2 regions of the Variovorax sp. 3319 genome follow, and region 1 is predicted to be linked to the other one. Evidence: riboswitches for the same ligand, from Rfam matches in the RefSeq annotation. Region 1 holds a riboswitch; the other holds the start of a gene.
The links. Region 1 has a riboswitch for glycine ahead of J2X67_RS13590 (D-amino acid dehydrogenase). Riboswitches for the same ligand answer to the same signal wherever they lie in the genome.
Positions count from the first base shown of each region.

Region 2: it holds a riboswitch for glycine, as region 1 does, so the genes downstream of both, gcvT (glycine cleavage system aminomethyltransferase GcvT) here and J2X67_RS13590 (D-amino acid dehydrogenase) in region 1, are expected to answer to the same signal.

Region 1 covers NZ_JAVDUZ010000006.1:49,177-53,088, reverse strand. The annotation lists gene rfbB (dTDP-glucose 4,6-dehydratase) at 1-676, opposite strand, end outside; glycine riboswitch at 790-880, shown strand; glycine riboswitch at 913-1,018, shown strand; gene J2X67_RS13590 (D-amino acid dehydrogenase) at 1,110-2,411, shown strand; gene J2X67_RS13585 (FIST N-terminal domain-containing protein) at 2,434-3,714, opposite strand; gene J2X67_RS13580 (PhaM family polyhydroxyalkanoate granule multifunctional regulatory protein) at 3,762-3,912, opposite strand, start outside.
Region 2 covers NZ_JAVDUZ010000003.1:237,808-241,719, forward strand. The annotation lists gene gcvP (aminomethyl-transferring glycine dehydrogenase) at 1-146, opposite strand, end outside; gene gcvH (glycine cleavage system protein GcvH) at 196-567, opposite strand; gene gcvT (glycine cleavage system aminomethyltransferase GcvT) at 633-1,811, opposite strand; glycine riboswitch at 1,857-1,968, opposite strand; glycine riboswitch at 1,981-2,071, opposite strand; gene J2X67_RS08310 (hypothetical protein) at 2,094-2,624, opposite strand; gene J2X67_RS08315 (TRAP transporter large permease) at 2,772-3,912, opposite strand, start outside.

The DNA.
Region 1 (3,912 bases):
AGAGCCAGTCGCGCACCTGCATGCCATCGCCGTAAACGGGCAGGGGCTTGCCGGCCAGCGCGTTGACGATCATCAGCGGGATGAGCTTTTCGGGAAAGTGGAACGGCCCGTAGTTGTTGGAGCAGTTGGTGGTGACCACCGGCAGACCATAAGTGTGGTGCCAGGCGCGTACGAGATGGTCGCTTGCGGCCTTGCTGGCCGAGTACGGGCTGTTGGGCTCGTACTTGTTCTCTTCGGTAAACGCAGGGTCGGTCTTGGATAGCGACCCGTAGACCTCGTCGGTCGACACGTGAAGGAAACGAAAGGCGGACTTTTGCTCGGCCGGCAGCGCGCTCCAGTGGCCGCGCACCGATTCGAGCAGGCGAAAGGTGCCGAGCACATTGGTCTGCACGAAGTCCTCGGGGCCGTGAATGGAGCGATCAACGTGCGATTCCGCGGCAAAGTTCACGACGGCACGCGGCTTGTGCTCGGCCAGGAGGCGATCGACCAAGGCGCTGTCGCCGATGTCGCCCTGAACGAAGATGTGCTTCGGGTTGCCCTTGAGCGACGCGAGCGTCTCGAGGTTGCCCGCGTAGGTCAGCTTGTCGAGGTTGACGACGGGCTCATCGCTCTGCGCGATCCAGTCGAGTACGAAATTGGCGCCAATGAAGCCTGCGCCGCCGGTTACCAGGATCATGGAGTCCCCTGTTGTTGTCGAACGATCGCCCTCTGGCGAATGGACTGAAGATTATCCCATTGGCGCACAGTGCCACGACAACGGTTGGCATCCCCACGAGCCCCGCCTACAATCGCCCCACTGCAGGAGAGCGGGCAACCCCGGTTGCCCTACCGAAGGCGCAAACTCCCATAAACGCTCAGGTCGGCCCGACGAAGTTCTCGAAATTTCGGCAAGGGGCCCGTACTGCACCAACTGACACGCCGTCTGGAGAGCCATCACTTCGCGTGATGCACCGAAGGAGCAAACCCGTTGCGGGCGCAGCGGGTGAATCTCTCAGGTACCGAGGACAGGGGGAGCGGCAACTTGGACGGCGGTCGTCCGGTTGCTTGCTATTTATTCAATAGCAAACCTCGCCCGCAGTTCAAGCGCTTCAACCTCAAAGGTATTTGAAATGCGCGTGATCGTTCTTGGCGCCGGCTTGCTCGGTGTTACCTCGGCTTACTACCTCCAGCAACTCGGCCACGAAGTGACCGTCGTCGACCGGCAGGCCACCCCCGCCGCCGAAACCAGTTTTGCCAACGGCGGGCAGATCTCCGTCAGCCATGCCGAACCCTGGGCCAATCCGAGCGCACCGCTCAAGGTGCTGCAGTGGCTGGGCAAGGAAGACGCCCCGCTGCTCTTTCGCATTCGCGCGGACATGCGCCAATGGCTCTGGGGCTTGCAGTTCCTGCGCGAATGCACCCCTGGCCGCACGAAGCACAACATCGAGCAGATCGTGCGCCTGGGCACCTACAGCCGCGAAGTGCTGCAGCAACTGCGTCGCGACACCGGCATCGCGTACGACCAGCGCACGCAAGGCATCCTGCACTTCTATACGACGCAGAAGGAATTCGACAGCGCCCTGGAACCTGCCGAGCAGATGCGCGCGCTCGGCTGCGAACGGCAAATCATCTCCGCGGACGAGGCGGTGAAGATCGAACCCGCCCTTGCCCACATCCGTCCACAACTGGCCGGCGCCACTTACACGGCAGAAGACGAATCCGGCGACGCCAATCTCTTCGCACGCGAAATGGCACGCCTTGCGACAGCAGCCGGCGTGAAGTTCCTCATGAGCCACACGGTGACTGCGTTGCGCGAAACTGGCGGCAGCATCGACCACGTGGAGGCCACCGACAGCGAAGGCCGCTTCCAACGCATTCGCGGCGATGCCTTCGTGCTTGCAATGGGTTCGTTGAGCCCCCTGTATGCCGCACCGCTGGGCATTCGCCTGCCGATCTATCCGGCCAAAGGCTATTCGGTCACGCTGCCTGTCAAAGACGCCACCAAGGCGCACCAGGTTTCGCTGACCGACGACGAGTTCAAGCTCGTGTTCTCGCGCTATACGTCGGAGTCGGGTGACCGCCTGCGCATTGCCGGCACAGCCGAGCTCAATGGTTACGATCGCGACTTGAACCGCGTGCGATGCGAAGCGATCGTCCGGCGCGTTGAGCAACTCTTTCCCGGGGCAGGCGACACCACGCAGGCGCAATTCTGGACCGGCCTTCGCCCCGCGACGCCGAGCAACGTGCCATTGATCGGAAAGACGAAGCTGCCGAACCTGTACCTGAACACCGGACACGGCACGCTTGGCTGGACGCATGCGTGCGGGTCGGGAAAGTCGGTGGCGCGGATCGTGAGCGGGCTGGCGCCCGAGGTCGATTTTGCGTTTGCCGGCATGCCTGCGACAGCCCCGCGCATGCTGCAGCCGGCCTGATTGGTCCGCCGGCGCGACGGGATCAGTCGTTGCCGGTAAACACCGTCAAAACACCCGTATACCCATACAGGTGATGCCGCGCAATTTCACCCGCCGCAAAGAACCCCACCAGCGGCACGTCGCCCAGCGCATGCCGCACGATCTGCAGTTCGGCGCCCGGTGCGCCGAAGTGCGCCCCGCCGCGCCCCGAGCAACTCACGTACACGGCGCCGGCAATGCGGCGCGCCGGGTGCGGCGCTGCTTCGGCCTCGCCGGCCGCCACGGCACGCGCGGTGGCCAGCGTCTGCTCTTCGGGCTCAAGCTCTTCGCGAATTTCCGCGCAGATGCGCATCAGATCGGCACGCGCGGCCTGTGCATTGCGGCGGCAGAAGGTCAGGCGCATGCCGGCCTCTGCCACGTCGGCAATGGCGATGCCGCGGCGGGTCGGGTCCAGTCCGATGATGTGGCGCACCAGCACGTCCGCGCCGAGGTCGCCGGTGCGGCGAATTCCGTCGCTGCCCGCATCGGCCAAGCCCACCAGGGTGGCGCGCACCGCGTCGATGGCTTCCTGCGGGCGCTCCAGCGACACCTGCAGGTCGGCCAGCAGCACGTCGAGCGCGGGTTCGCCGTCGAGCTTGAGCAACAGGTTGCCGTCGGCTTCGGTGATCTCGCGTTCGCGTCCGGCGCCGGAGCGCAGGGGCTGGCAGCCTTGCGTGACGCGCGACACCAGCCGCACGCCTTCGCCGAACACCACGCCCGACAAGCCACCCGAGAACACACCGCCCGCCGCGCCGTGCCCGCGGATGTTGCCATTGCCACCCACCGCAAACTGCAGCGCGCCCGCACGGCCCGACGAGAGCCCACCGAACAGATAGCCCGTGTCGGTGCGGCCCGCCATCTCGCCGATCAGCTCGGGCAGGTCAGGAGTAGCCGGGTCCGCATGCACCAGCGCGGTATGAGCCTCGAAGCCACTCATCTCCGAGTTGCCCAGCGGCGCAACGCCGGAGAACACGCGGTACTGATCGCTCGGCAACGCGCAGAGCATCAGGCTCAGGCCAGGCTCGTCGAAGTACTCGGCGTTGTTGGCCGCAACGCCGATGCCCACCGTGCCCGACCAGTCGGTAACCTCCGGAAGCTCGGCGCTCAGGTGGTCGAGGATGTCTTGCGCATCCGAAGCGTAGTGATCGGTGATGTAGAGCAGGCCGAGGGTCGGTGCCGAGGCGTAGTCGGGCAGCGCCATCTGGGCGCGCAACTGGGCCAGCACGAGGCCGGCCGCCATGCGCCATTGCGGGTGGGTGGCGTGACCGGAGGGAAACAACTTCATGATGCGTGCCGACCCGTTCTCTTCAAGATGTGTGTGTACGTATGACGTCAGCGGCGGCCGGTCGTTCGCTTTCGCGCGGCCGTCGGCGCCTTCTTTTTGGCGGCGGTTGCTGTTGTCGCTTTCCTGGCCGCCGGCTTTGAAGCCGCGGGAGCAGCGGCTGGTGCGGGCACCTTGAGCTGCGCCGCGTCGTGCAGCGCC
Region 2 (3,912 bases), on a different contig from region 1:
ATGCCGTCGATGAGCTCTGCCCGCGTTTCCGAGCCGATCACCGGCAGCATGCGCGCCTCGTCCGCTGCATCGATGCCGATGTGGCGCGCGAGAAATTCTTCGGCGTTCTCTAGTTGTTGCAGTGAAGGCTGGGCGGGAATCGACATGGCGGTAAAGGCTCGGAGATGGGGAAAGGCGGCTGAAGAACCCGGCAGATCAGGATTCGGCGGCGAACTTGTCGTAGGTGGCGGCGTCGAGCAGCGCGTCGAGTTGCGCCGGCTCGCTGAGCTTGACCTTGAAGAACCAGCCGGTGGCCAGCGGGTCGGAGTTGGCAAGCGAGGGGTCGGCGCGCAGGGCTTCGTTCACTTCGGTGATTTCGCCCGACACGGGCATGAACACGTCGGCCGCGGCCTTGACCGACTCGACCACGCCGGCCACTTCACCTTGCGCAAAGGTCTTGCCCACTTCAGGCAAATCGACAAAGACCACGTCGCCCAGCGCGTCCTGCGCGTGAACGGTAATGCCGACAGTGGCTGCGTCGCCTTCGGCCGAAACCCATTCATGGTCCTTGGTGTACTTGATGCTCATGGTGAAAACTCCTCGTGGATAAAAATGTTGATCGGTTACGCAGCCAGGCGGCGTCAGCCCCGGTGTCAGCCCCGGTAATAGCGGGCCGGCACAAAGGGCAGCGTCGAGACTTCCATCGGCACCGGCTTGCCGCGCACGACGGCCTGCACGCGCGTGCCGGGTTCTGAAAACGCGGTGGCCACGTAGCCCATCGCAATGGGTCGGTCGGCCGTCGGGCCGAGCAGGCCGCTGGTCACAATGCCGATGTCCTGGCCTTCGAAAGATTGCAGCACCGTGCCGTCGCGCACCGGAATGCGCTCCAGCGCCACAAGCCCGACGCGTTTGCGCTTCAGGGTGTCGTGGTCGGTGTGGCCCGCGGCACCGGCCGTGGCGGCGGCCAGTTGCGCCAGCACCTTGGTCGCACCCGGAAAACCGCCTTCGCGCGCGCCGCCCGTGCGGCGCACCTTCTGGATCGCCCAGTTGAGCGAGGCCTCGACGGGCGTGGTGGTGGTGTCGATGTCGTTGCCGTAAAGGCAGAGGCCGGCTTCAAGCCGCAGTGAATTGCGCGCGCCCAGGCCAATGGGCTTGACCTCTGGCTGGGCCAGCAGCAGGCGGGCGAGGGCGTCTGCATCCTTGCCGGCCACCGAAATCTCGAAGCCGTCTTCGCCCGTGTAGCCGCTGCGCGTGACAAAGGCCGGAATGCCGCCGATCTGCACGGCGCCGCCTGTCATGAACACAAAGCGCTCGACGCCGGGCGACAGGCGTGCCAGGGCCGTGGCGGCCTGCGGGCCCTGCAGCGCGAGCAGCGCGTGGTCGGGCATGGGCTGCACGTCGCAGCGCGCACCGATTTTCTGCTGGATGTGGGCAAGGTCGGCCACCTTGCAGGCGCCGTTCACGATCACGAAGATCGAGCCGTGCCCTTCGTTGAAGAACATCAGGTCGTCAAGGATGCCGCCTTCATCGTTCAGCAGCAGGCCGTAGCGCTGCTTGCCGGGTGCGAGGTCGATCACGTCGACGGGCATCAGGGTTTCGAATGCGGCTGCAGCGTCCGGGCCCACGAGGCGCAACTGGCCCATATGGGAAATATCGAACAGGCCGGCCGCGTCGCGCGTGTGCTTGTGCTCGGCCATGAGGCCGGCGGGGTACTGCACGGGCATGGAGTAGCCGGCAAAAGGCACCATGCGGGCGCCCAGTTCCACATGCAGGTCGTGCAGCGGCGTCTTGAGCAATGAGGCGTCGGATGATGATGAAGCGGAAGCGGCCACGGGGCACTCCAAAGGGGCAGTCGAATTCCATGGCGCAAACCATGGGCCACCCCTGCTGTCCGCTTTACCTGAGAGATTCGCCCCACGATCGGGGTTTGCTCCTTCGGTGGGCCGCCGCATCGGCAAGATGCAAGGGCCTCTCTCCAGCAAGGAAACGCCGGCATGCGCCAGCGCCTTGTCAGTCCTTTTGCCTGAGCGTTCGGGAACCCCCTGCGCCTTCGGCGGCCTCGCGTGGCGAAGCTCTCTCCTGACCCCGCCGAGTGTAGTGGATCGCGCAAAGCCTCAGTGCACGGTTTCCGAAGCGGGGGGTAGCAACCTTTCGATACGCTCGCGCAGCGATTCGGCCCGTTCGGCGCCCGCGGCTTTTTCGACTTCCGTCAGCATCAGCGCGGCAATCGTCAGCATGGCGTCGCGGTCGCGGGCTTCGCGCAGCGCATCGCGCATCTGCTGTGCAAACTTGGGGTCGCGGCGCACGAACATGCGCTCGCAGATGTCGAAAAGGAACATGCGCGTGGTGGCCAGAGAGCGCTTGCCGTCGAAGTTGTCGCTCGATGTCGCCGCCACGCGAATGGGCTCCGGCGCGCCTGGTGTCGCGGGTATGGGCTCGGCGGCCCCGGCGTCGTGCAGGTAGCCGCGGTTCATCAGCGCCCGCAGCGTCTGTTCAGCTTCGTCGCGGCTCGCGAACAGCGGGCTGAAGTCGGTCAGCGAACGCCGGCCATCGGCCATCAGCAGCAATGCGCGTTCGCGCTGGCTCAGCGTGCGTTGCCCGCCTTGCAGCTCGTCGCGTGCCTTGTCGGTCTTGGTGGGAAGCATGGCGCCACAGCTTTCGAAATCGAAGGCTGCAGCATCGTTGCGGCTGGTGACATCTTTATGAACGTTTGCCTTACAGGGGCATTTGCCGCACAAAAAAAAGGCGGCCCGAGAAGGCCGCCCTTTTTGTCTTTGATCGCCGCGCCCGGCCTACTTGGCGTACACCAGGTCGCGCAGTGCCAGCGATATCCACGGCACGTAGGTAATCACCATCAGGCAGGCCAGGATCACCAGCACGAAGGGAATCAGGTACTTCACGATCCGGTCCAGCGATATGCGCGCCACGGTACACGCGGCAAACAGGTTCACGCCGAAGGGCGGCGTGATCATGCCGAGCGCAAGGTTCACCACCATGATCAGTCCGAAGTGAACCGGATCGACACCGAAGTGCACTGCCACAGGCGCCAGAATGGGCGCGAGCACGATGATGGCCGCGCTGGTCTCGATGAACATGCCAATGATGAACAGCGCAGCGTTCACGCCCAAGAGGAACATGGTGGGCGACTTCAGCACCTCCTGCAGCCAATGGCCGATGGCGTCGGGCACGCCCGCGCGCGTGATCAGGAACGCGAACAGGCCCGCATTGGCAATGATGAACATGATCACCGCCGACGACAGCACCGACTTGCGCAGGATGACGTAAAGATCCTGGGGCTTGATTTCGCGGTAGATCACCACGCCGACCACCAGCGCATAGAACACCGCCACCGCCGAGGCCTCCGTCGGCGTGAAGATGCCGCCGTAGATGCCGCCGAGGATGATCACCGGCATCAGCAGTGCCCAGCCGGCCTGCCACGTTGCCTTGCCAAAAGGCATGCGGCCGTCGCCGTCGTTCTTGCCCCAGCCCTTCCATTTGCAAAACGCCCAGACGAACAGCATCAGCGCCAAGCTGATGAGAATGCCGGGGCCGAAGCCCGCAATGAACAGCTCGCCGATGGACACCTCGGCGCTCACGCCGTAGAGAATCATCGGGATCGAAGGCGGAATGATCACGCCAAGCTCGGCGCTGGTGGCCTGCAACGCCGCCGCATAGGCGGTGGGGTAGCCGTGCTTGATGAGTGCCGGAATCAGGATGGCGCCAATGGCAAAGGTGGTTGCCACCGACGAACCCGACACCGCCGCGAAAATCATGCAGGTGAGCACGCAGGTCATGGGCAGGCCGCCCTGCACGCCGCCCACGATGCTCTTGGCAAATTCGACCAGCCGGCGCGAGATGCCGCCGGTTTCCATCAGGTTGCCCGCCAGGATGAAGAACGGAATGGCCGCCAGCGGAAACTTGTTGATCGAATTG